2 regions of the Mesorhizobium sp. M0778 genome follow, and region 2 is predicted to be linked to the other one. Evidence: riboswitches for the same ligand, from Rfam matches in the RefSeq annotation. Region 2 holds a riboswitch; the other holds the start of a gene.
What was found. A riboswitch is a leader RNA that binds a small molecule or an ion and turns the genes downstream of it on or off. The one in region 2 is predicted to bind S-adenosylmethionine.

Region 1: linked by a shared signal. The riboswitch ahead of NKI22_RS09225 (O-succinylhomoserine sulfhydrylase) and the one ahead of metX (homoserine O-acetyltransferase MetX) in region 2 are both predicted to bind S-adenosylmethionine.

What each region holds. Positions count from the first base shown of each region.
Region 1 is NZ_JAMYPA010000005.1:75,853-81,251, forward strand. Features, by position in the region: gene NKI22_RS09220 (2'-deoxycytidine 5'-triphosphate deaminase) at 1-932, opposite strand, end outside; SAM riboswitch at 1,076-1,153, shown strand; gene NKI22_RS09225 (O-succinylhomoserine sulfhydrylase) at 1,224-2,414, shown strand; gene NKI22_RS09230 (ceramide glucosyltransferase) at 2,467-3,621, opposite strand; gene apaG (Co2+/Mg2+ efflux facilitator ApaG/CorD) at 3,849-4,241, shown strand; gene NKI22_RS09240 (Hsp33 family molecular chaperone) at 4,318-5,328, opposite strand.
Region 2 is NZ_JAMYPA010000001.1:651,387-656,785, forward strand. Features, by position in the region: gene metX (homoserine O-acetyltransferase MetX) at 65-1,234, opposite strand; SAM riboswitch at 1,327-1,404, opposite strand; gene hisC (histidinol-phosphate transaminase) at 1,543-2,652, shown strand; gene NKI22_RS03390 (prephenate/arogenate dehydrogenase family protein) at 2,659-3,594, shown strand; gene NKI22_RS03395 (DUF2125 domain-containing protein) at 3,725-4,726, opposite strand; gene NKI22_RS03400 (gamma-glutamylcyclotransferase) at 4,841-5,374, shown strand.

The DNA.
Region 1 (5,399 bases), on a different contig from region 2:
CGCACCTCGAGCACCGCCCGGCTGCCGGTGCCGCCCGACGCCGAATGGCCGAAACCGGGGTCGAAGAAACCGGCATAATGGACGCGAAACTCGCCGACCAACGGATCGAAGGGCGTCATTTCGGCGGCGTAGAGCGGCGGCACATGCACCGCCTCGCGTGACACCAGGATATAGAATTCGTCCGGATCGAGCACCAGCTCGCCGGCACCGCTCTTGTAGAGCGGCTCCCAGAAATCGACGACATCCTGCGCGGCGCGCTTGTCGACGTCGACCAGGCCGGTGTGGTGCTTGCCGCGATAGCCGACCAGCCCGTCCTTGTCACCGTCGAGGTCGATCGACAACGCGATGCCGCCGCCTGAGATGTTGGGCGGCTCGGTGGCGACCAGCATCTCGGCGCGGTGCAACTCGTGCAGTTCGCTTTCCGACAAAAGCGCATTGCCGGTGCGGAACCTGATCTGCGACAGCCGCGAGCCGGTGCGCACGACGATCGGGAAGGTGCGCGGGCTGACCTCCAGATAGAGCGGGCCTTCATAGCCGGCGGCGATCTTGTCGAACTCGTGGCCGCGGTCGGTCATTACCCGAGTGAAGATGTCGAGCCGCCCGGTCGAGCTCTTCGGGTTGGCCGAAGCCGAAATATGCGCGGGCAGCGCCAGGCTTTCGAGCAGTGGCACGATGTAGACGCAGCCGGTTTCGAGCACGGCACCTTCGGCGAGGTTGATCTCGTGCAACTTCAGCCGGTCGAGCTTGTCGACAACTCTGTGGTCGGGGCCGGGCAAGAAGGAAGCACGCACGCGCCAGGCCTTGTCGCCGAGCCTGAGGTCAAGGCTGGCCGGCTGGATCTGGTCGGCATCGAGCGCGCGCGGCGATTTCAGCGCGCCCGTCTGGAACAGCGCGGAAATATCCCGATCGGGAAGAATGCCTGTCTGCCGCAAGGGTCTGGCTCCGTTCGAACACCGGGCGAGGTCTTGTTTCGTCACAGGTCCTTGCCACAAACCGTGGACGCCTTTGGCACCTGCTTGGTACAACCGTCTTAATCATGCCGGCAATTGACGCAAGCGTGGTGCGGGTCTAAAGCTCGTTATCCCGTGGTGATTTGGCCGGTCGGCTTGCAGCCACGTTAAACAAGTCGCTAAAGGACCGTCGGGCCGCAAGGCCATATGGACCGGTTGCGACTTTCGCGACCGGTTTTTTGTTGTTTGGACCATTTTTGGTGTTTGGATAGAATGATGACCAAGAAGCGCGACTGGAAGCCTCAGACCGCACTCGTGCATGCCGGGACGCTGCGTTCCGGCTTCGGCGAGACCTCCGAGGCGATGTATCTCACCCAAGGCTATGTCTACGAGACGGCGCAAGCGGCGGAAGCCCGCTTCAAGGGGGAGGAGCCGGGCTTCATCTATTCGCGCTATGCCAATCCGACGGTCGACATGTTCGAAAAGCGTATGTGCGCGCTGGAAGGCGCCGAGGACGCGCGCGCCACGGCGTCCGGCATGGCGGCGGTGACGGCAGCATTGCTGTGCAGCGCCAAGGCGGGCGACCATATCGTGGCGGCGCGCGCATTGTTCGGCTCCTGCCGCTGGGTGGTCGAGACGCTGGCGCCGAAATACGGCATCGAGGCAACGCTGGTCGATGGCACTGACATCGCCAATTGGGAACAGGCGGTCAAGCCGAACACCAAACTGTTCTTCCTGGAAAGCCCGACCAACCCAACGCTGGAGGTGGTCGACATCGCCGCCGTCGCGGCACTTGCCAACTCGATCGGCGCCAGGCTGATCGTCGACAATGTCTTCGCCACGCCCTTGCAGCAGAAACCCTTGCAGCTCGGCGCCCATATCGTCGTCTATTCGGCCACCAAGCATATTGACGGCCAAGGGCGCTGCCTTGGAGGCGTTATCTTGTCGGACAAAAAATGGATCGACGAGAACCTGCATGACTATTTCCGCCACACCGGCCCCAGCCTCTCGCCCTTCAATGCCTGGACCCTGCTGAAAGGCCTGGAGACGCTGCCGCTGCGCGTACGCCAGCAGACGGAAAGTGCCGGCCGCATCGCGGATTTCCTCGCCGAGCGCCCGCAAATCGCCCGCGTCATCTATCCCGGCCGTGCCGACCACCCGCAAGCGGCCGTGGTCAAGAAGCAGATGTCGGGTGGTTCGACGCTGATCTGCCTGGATGTGAAGGGCGGCAAGCAGGCGGCCTTTGCTTTCCAGAACGCGCTCGACATCGTGCTGATTTCCAACAATCTCGGCGACGCCAAGAGCTTGATCACCCATCCGGCGACGACCACGCACAAGAATTTGACCGATGAGGCCCGCGCCGAGCTCGGCATCGGACCGGGAACGCTCAGGCTTTCCGTGGGCCTGGAAGATACCGACGATCTGCTCGAAGATGTCGAGCAAGCGCTGAGAGCTGCCGGATAAGGCTGGCCGAACAGGGCGAGCGGGTTCGTACAGCCCGCGCCGGACGTGCCGGTCAGGCGCCGGACGGGGTCTCTTCCAGCTCCGCGACGGCCTTGGTCTGGATGGTCATAACGTTGCCGCGCCAGTCGACGGCGCCGCTCAGCCAGCCGCGCGCCCATATCGCCGGCAGCATGCAGTCGCGAACCATCATTGCCAAGATGGTGCGCAGCGACAGGTGCCATCCTTTGACCCAGGCCAGGGCACATTCCGGCAGGTAGGCCGCGACCAGCACGGCGATGGCGGTTGCCGGCAGGCTGACGCCGGCGTCAGCCGCCGCGATCAGCGCAAGCACCAGCGGCGGCGCCGCGCCGATCAGGATCTCGGGGGCGAAGAACAGCGCGAAGGTGACGCGGCGCAGCCGCGCCCAACGCGCCTGCCGAGACCAGATCTCGCCAAGCGTGCGCCGGCCGAGCGGCTGTTCGAACGGCGAAGCGACAAGATTGACCCGCAGTCCGAGCCGGTTGACCAGCTTGGTCGCGGCGGCGTCCTCGGCAATCTCGGCGGCCAGTGCGCGGATGCCGCCATTGGCGTCAAGCATCGGCTTGTTCCACAACATGCTCTTGCCCTGGGCGAAGCCAAGGCCGAGCGCCTCTCCAGCGTACTGCCAGCGTGCCTGCAGCGTGTTGAGAAAGGCGCATTCGACCTCCCCCCAAAAGCCTTCAGGCCGCGAGCCGATCGGCGTCGAGCAGACGAGGCCGGTGTCGGGCCGCCATGCCGCCATCAGCTGCTGGACATAATCGCTCGGCATAAGCACGTTGGAATCGGCAAGGATGACCCAGCGATAAAGCGCCGCTTCCCAACCCTTCACGCAATTGTTGAGTTTCGGATTGCCGCTGATGCGGTCGTCGCCGACGAGCAGCCGGGCGCGTATAGCCGGAAAACGCGCCATTGCAGCGGTGATCGACTTGACCACGGGGTCGTCGGCATGGGCGACGCAGAAGATGAGTTCGTAGCGCGGCCAGTCGAGTGAGAAGGCGCGCTCCAGCGTCTCCTCGGTAAACGGCTCGACGCCGCGCGCCGGGACGACGATCGATACCGGTGGCACGGTGGCGGCGGGCGATGCGATCCTGGCTGCTCGCTTCAGCTTCAGCGAAGCTAACAGGATGCTGGCGAGATTTGAAAGAAGGAGAGCTATGGAAAAGAGGGCGGCTGCGAATGTCGGTTCCATCGAGATCTGGTCACTCCAGAAATGCCGGCCGCCTGACGGCCGTTTTCAACAATTCGACAGAACACCGAGTCGCCCGGCACAAGCCTGCACACCATCATTGTCATGTGTCACTTAAATGACATTGTTTTTCGGCACCTGCGCTTGAGTCGGGCAAGGAGATGACGCGCATCGTTGATCAAACTGCGCTGAGCGTCGAAAGTTCCATCTACATTGCTTTGGAGCAGTTTATGTACAGCGCCGTCACCCGCAACATCGAAGTGCAGGTCAGGCCGTTCTATCTGGAGGATCACTCCGACCCGCCGCAAAACCGCTATGTCTGGGGCTACCAGGTGACCATCGACAACCAGTCGGACGAGTTCGTGCAGCTTCTGTCGCGCTACTGGCACATTACCGACGGCACCGGCAAGGTCGAGGAAGTGCGCGGCCCCGGGGTCGTCGGCGAGCAACCGGGACTCAACCCCGGCGACAGCTATCAGTATACGTCTGGATGCCCGCTCTCGACCCCGTCCGGCATCATGGTCGGGCACTACACAATGCGCAACAAGCGGGGCGAGACCTTCGACGTCGCCATCCCCGCCTTCTCACTCGATTTGCCAGGCACGCGGCGCACCGTCAATTGACGTTCACTTTGATTCCTCTTCCCGCCTTGCGGGGCGAGGAACCCAAGTTCTGCGAAGGCAGCCGCACTGACGCTCGTTATTGAGCCGCTGCAAATTCCGCCGGGTCGAAGTCATATTGCTTCGAGCAGAATTCGCAGGCGACGTGAATGCTACCATCCTCGGTGCTGTCTCTGATCTCCTCGGCGGAAAAACCCTCGAGGATGCCGCGGATCTTCTCCCTCGAGCATGAGCACTGGTCGGCGACCGGCACGCCGCCGAAGACGCGGACACCATGCTCGTGGAACAGCCGGTAAAGCAGCCGCTCGGCGCCGATAGTCGGATCGATCAGCTCGGTCGGTTCAATGGTACCAAGCAGCGCCAGCAGTTCCTGCCAGGAATTGTCGGTCGGGTCGTGGATTTCCTCACGCGGATCGCCGTCGCCCCCGGGAAGGTCGGGTACGCGCATGCGTTCCGGCGACTGCGGCAGGAATTGTGCCAGCAGGCCACCGGCGCGCCATTGCTCGCGGGCACCGCCGACGCCGGGCGTCAGAAGCTTGGCCACCGAAAGCCGTAGGTCGGTCGGAATCTGCTCCGATTGGCGGAAATAGGTGCGTGCGGCTTCTTCCAGCGTGACGCCGTCGAGCTGGACGATGCCCTGGTAGCGTTGCGTGTGGGCGCCCTGGTCGATTGTCAGCGCCAGGACGCCGCTGCCGAGCAGCGTCTGCGGCGACGTCTCGCCGGCAGCCGTCAAAGCCTCCAGCCGGTCGGCATCGAAGCGGGCATAGGCGCGCAACGCGTGCGGCGTGGAGAAATCCGCGACCAGCATATCGACCGGCCCGTCGGTGCGGGTCTGCAGAATGAACTTGCCCTCGAACTTCAACGAAGTTCCGAGCAGGACGGTCAGCACACAGGCTTCGGCCAGTAGTCGTGCCACCGGCTCGGGATACTCGTGGCGGCTGAGAATAGCGTCGAGCATCGGCCCGAGCTGGACGGTACGGCCGCGCACGTCGAGCGGGCCGACCTCAAACGGCACGACATGGTCGTCGCCGGCGTAGCCGAACTCGCCGAGCTTGGGTTGATGTTCAGCCAATTGACGAGTTTCCAACATGACAAAGCTCCGGGGCGCGGCGATGCCGCCCTCCGGGGCGCATGCGACGAGACGCGCTCGATTTGCGTGAT
Region 2 (5,399 bases):
TTCAGGGTCATGCGCTGATGCCTGGCACATGGTCCTGATCCGAAAAGCGTGCAACTTTTCGAGGTCATGCGCCGAGCCCTCTAGCCCGGGCCGCCGAGGCGATGAAGCCTTTGATGGCGGCGAACAGTTCCGGCTCGTCGAGCAGGAAGGCGTCGTGGCCGCGGTCGGTCTCGATTTCGACGAACGATACCGAGGCGCCGGCCGCGTTCAGCGCGTGAACGACCGAGCGGCTCTCCTCGGTCGGGAACAGCCAGTCGCTGGTGAAGGAGACCAGGCAAAAACGGGTCTTGGTGCCGGCGAAGGCATCGGCCAGCCGGCCGCCATGGTCGGCGGCGAGATCGAAATAGTCCATCGCCCGGGTCATGTAGAGATAGGAGTTGGCATCGAAGCGATCGACGAAGGTCATGCCCTGATGGCGCAGATAGCTCTCGATCTGGAAGTCGGCATCGAAACCGAAGGTCAGCGCTTCGCGGTCCTGCAGGTTGCGGCCGAACTTGCGGTGCAGCGCTGCTTCCGACAGATAGGTGATGTGGGCGGCCATGCGCGCCACCGCCAGCCCCTTTTCCGGTCGCTTGCCGTGCTCGAAATATTTGCCGCCATGCCAGTCGGGGTCGGCCATCACCGCTTGCCTGCCGACCTCGTGGAAAGCGATGTTCTGCGAGGAATGGCGGGCGCCGGTGGCGATCGGCAGGGCCGAGAAGACGCGCTCGGGATAGCTGGAGGCCCATTGCAGCACCTGCATGCCGCCCATCGAGCCGCCCAGCACGCTGAACAGCTGTTCGATGCCGAAATGCTCGACCAGCATCAGCTGCGCCCGCACCATGTCGCGGATGGTGATGATCGGCAGGTCGAGCCCGTAAGGCTTGGCGGTTGCGGGATTTGTCGAGGCGGGGCCGGTGGAACCGAGGCAGCCGCCGATGACGTTGGACGAGATGACGAAGAACCGGTCGGTATCGATGATCTTGCCGGGGCCGATCAGCACTTCCCACCAGCCCGGCTTGCCGGTCACCGGATTGGTGTTGGCGACATGCTGGTCACCGGTCAGCGCATGGCAGACGAGGATGGCGTTGGAGCGCGCGTCGTTGAGCGTGCCATAGGTCTGGTAGGCGATCTGGAACGGCGACAGCAGCGTGCCGGCGTCGAGCTTGAGCGGCTTGTCGGCGCCGAAACGCAACACCGGGCTCGACGGCTGGTCGGCCTCGTTGTTGGTTTTTCGCGCGCGCAAAGCGACCATCACATCTCCTTGCCCGGCCTTCAGTTGTCCGCCGGTCCGGGCAACAACCAGTCAGGGCAACAAAAAACCGGCCATGCCTTCGCAAAGCCGGTTACAAGATGCAAACGGCCCTTTAGCAAGTTGTTTAACGTGGCTGCAAGCCGACCGGCCAAATCACCACGGAACTGTCGCTGCTCTTCTAGGACTGACGCATGGCTTCGTCAACGGCAAGTTATTGATCCCGAATTGCCGCCCCTCGACATTCCGGGCCACGGCTTGTATTTCCGCTGCGGCTTCCGGATGGAGGCTTCCTCGACGGATTTCATGGAATGAGCCAGACACCGGATCAGACACGTCCAACGCCCCGCGCCGGCATCATGGACATCGAAGCCTATGTGCCCGGCAAGAGCGCGGCGCCTGAAGGTGTCGTCAAAGTCCACAAACTGTCGGCGAACGAGAACCCGCTCGGTCCTTCGCCAAAGGCGATAGAGGCCGCGCGCGCGGTCGCCGACAAGCTCGCGGTCTATCCCGACGGCAGCGCCAGGCGCCTGCGGGAGGCGATCGCCGAGGTGCATGGGCTCAATCCGGCGAACATCGTCTGCTCCAACGGTTCCGACGAGATCCTGGGCCTGCTTGCGCAGACCTACCTCGCGCCCGGCGATGAAGCCATCATCACCGAACACGGCTTCATGGTCTACAAGATCTACATACAGTCGGCCGGTGCGGTCCCGGTAACGGTCAAGGAGACCGATGAACGCGCCGACATCGATGCGATCCTCGCCGCGGTGACGCCGCGTACCAGGATCATCTTCCTTGCCAATCCGAACAACCCGACCGGCACTTACGTGCCGTTCCAGGAGGTGCGCCGCCTGCATGCCGGCCTGCCGCGAAACGTGCTTCTGGTGCTGGATGCCGCCTACGCCGAATATGTCCGGCGCAACGACTATGAAGCCGGCGTCGAGTTGGTGGGCAGCGCGGAAAACGTGGTCATGACCCGCACCTTCTCGAAATTGGGCCTCGGTGGCGCGCGGATCGGCTGGATCTATGCGCCAATGCACGTCATCGACGCGATCAACCGCGTGCGCGGGCCTTTCAACGTCAATGCGACGGCGATCGAGGCCGGCATCGCGGCGATCCGCGACCGCGCTCATATCGAGCGCAGCGTCGCGCATAACGAGACCTGGCTGGCCTGGCTGAGCGAGCAATTGACCGGGCTCGGGCTGCGGGTGACCCCGAGCGTCGGCAATTTCATCCTGATCCACTTTCCCGAAGACAAAAAGCATTCGGCGGCGGCCGCCGACGACTACCTCAGTGCGCGCGGCTACATATTGCGGCGCGTTTCCGGCTACGGTTTTCCCAACGCGCTGCGCATGAGCATCGGCACCGAAGAGGCCAATCGCGGCGTTGTCGCAGCACTCGCGACATTCCTGAAAAGCTAGGGCACCATGACCTCACCGATGTTCGAAAAGATCGCGCTGGTCGGCATCGGCCTGATCGGTTCGTCGCTGGCCCGCGTCATCCGCCGCGAGGGACTTGCCGGCCAAGTCGCGATTTCGACGCGCAGCGAAGCGACGCTGGCACGGGCGAGTCAACTCGGCCTTGGCGACATCTACACGACAGATGCGAAAGAAGCGGTTCGCGATGCCGATCTGGTCATCGTTTCGGTGCCGGTCGGCTCTTCAGGCACGGTCGCCGCGGAGATCGCACCGGCGCTGAAGAAGGGCACCATCCTCACCGATGTCGGCTCGACCAAGGCATCGGTGATCGCGCAGATGCAGCCGCATGTGCCTGATGGCGTGCACTTCATCCCCGGCCATCCTTTGGCCGGCACCGAAAAATCGGGACCGGATGCCGGTTTTGCCGAACTGTTCGAGAACCGCTGGTGCATCTTCACGCCGCTGCCCGGCACCGATGCCGCGGCACTGGAAAAGCTCTCGGAATTCTGGCGCCGCTGCGGCTCCAACATCGACACGATGGACCCGCAGCATCACGACATGACGCTGGCCATCGTTTCGCACTTGCCGCACATCATCGCCTACAACATCGTCGGTACCGCCGACGATCTGGAGTCGGTGACCAAGTCCGAGGTCATCAAATACTCGGCTTCCGGCTTTCGCGACTTCACCCGTCTCGCGGCGTCCGACCCGACCATGTGGCGCGACGTCTGCCTGCACAACAAGGACGCCATCCTCGAAATGCTGGCGCGGTTCTCGGAAGATCTATCCTCGCTGCAGCGGGCGATCCGCTGGGGCGACGGCGAAAAGCTGTTCGACCTGTTCACCCGCACCCGCGCTGTCCGCCGCTCGATTATCGAGGCCGGCCAGGACATCGACGTACCGGATTTCGGCCGCCAGGCAGTCGAACACCCGCCGAAGGGATAAGCCGCGGCAAGCCGATCGCAGGCCGTACCGCCCCAGAACGGTTCATCGTTTCACGGAAACGCCGAACCGGTCTATCTTTTTGTTTGACGCAATCCGGACGGAAAACCGTTCACAATTTCCTGGAATTGCTCTAGTCGAGCGGCTTGATCTTGCCGAGCGGGATGAAGCCGAGCGAGGCCTTGCCCTTGACGATCTTCAGCGGCATCGACGGTGCGTTGCCGAGCAGCGCCAGTCCGGCGAAGCCGGTCTGGATTTCTTTCTTCTGCTCGGGGATGGCGGTGGCGAGGATTGCCGCCACGGCCTTCGGATCATTGAGCTTGATCATCAGGTCGGCATTTATGAGACCATCATTGTCGACCGACAGCGGTCCGGAAACGGTGATGCGCGCAGTTCCGGACGACAGATCGAGCTCGCGGATTTCGACCGCCTGGCCGCGCAGGCTCTTCGGATTTGCCTTGATCAGCGTCACACCGTTCTTCAATGTCACGTCGCCGCTGCCGTCGAGTGGCGGCAAGACGCGCCCGCCGATGGCCTCTGCGTCGATTTCGAGATCGGTGAAATTGCCGGCATAGTCGATGTCCTGGCCGTTTGGGCGCAATTGTCCGGTGGCGGTTCCGGCGCTGAACAGCGAGACAGGATCGGTGTCGTCCGCCGGATCGGTCTGGCCGGACAGGCCTTCTGCCTGCAGCGAGAGGCGCCCCGGCAGCGGCCAGGACAGCTTCATGTCGGCCCGCAGATCATCCCAGTCGATCCACAGCGGCGTCATGCCGGGAACAGAGGTCCTGAGCGGCCCCCTGAACTCGGCGGCAGGCGACAGAAGCCGCGTGATCTGCGTGGCGGCGTTGATTTTGCCTGTCGATGCAGCGACGTTGCGGCTGTCGTCCTCGTAAGCCAGACTGTCGCAGGAAAGGGTGAAGGTGAAGGGATAGCCGCTGACCGCAAGATTGGCGCAGTCGGCCTTGATGCCGTTGTCGTCGAGATCGGCGACCGCCCTTTCGGTTGCGCTCTCGACCAGATCCGCCAGGTAGAACCAGCCGGCGCTGTAGATGCCGAACAGCACGAGGATGAAAGCGGCAAGCCACAACAGGCGGCGACGTTGGCTGGGCGGCGGGCGCTCGTCACTTGACGTCATGCTGCGGCTTTCGTTAACGCGGGTGACACGGGCGGGCTGTCGCTTTCGGCAACAACAGGTAGACGGACTGAAACACCACCGGTGGGGTGGTTCGTCACAATCAGGCTTGGCGATATGGGCGATTTTTGGGTTTTTGGCTACGGCTCACTGATCTGGCGGCCGGGATTCGCACATGTCGAGACGCGGCGTGCCCGCCTGCATGGCTATCGCCGTTCGCTCTGCGTCTATTCTTTCGTGCATCGCGGCTCGCGCGAACGGCCGGGCCTGGTGCTCGGCCTCGACCGCGGCGGCTCCTGCATCGGGCTGGCGTTCCGGGTTCCAGGCGAGCTGCGCAACGAGGTCATCACCTATCTGCGCGAACGCGAGCTGGTCACCAACGTCTATCTCGAGCGTGTGCTCAGCGTTCGCCTCGACAAGCGTGAAACGGATGGGGGCGAGACGGTCGAAGCCATCGCCTATGTCGTGGACCGCAGCCATGAGCAATACGCCGGTGCGCTCGACGCCGCCGAGGCAGCAGCCGTCGTTCGCGGCGCCGTCGGCCAGTCGGGGAGGAATGAGGATTACGTGCTCAGCACGCTGGAGCACCTCGAAGCACTGGGTATAAGCGATCGCTGGCTGGAAGAGGTGACAAGACGGGTCGCGACGTAGCTTCTTTGGTCGTTGACCATGATGC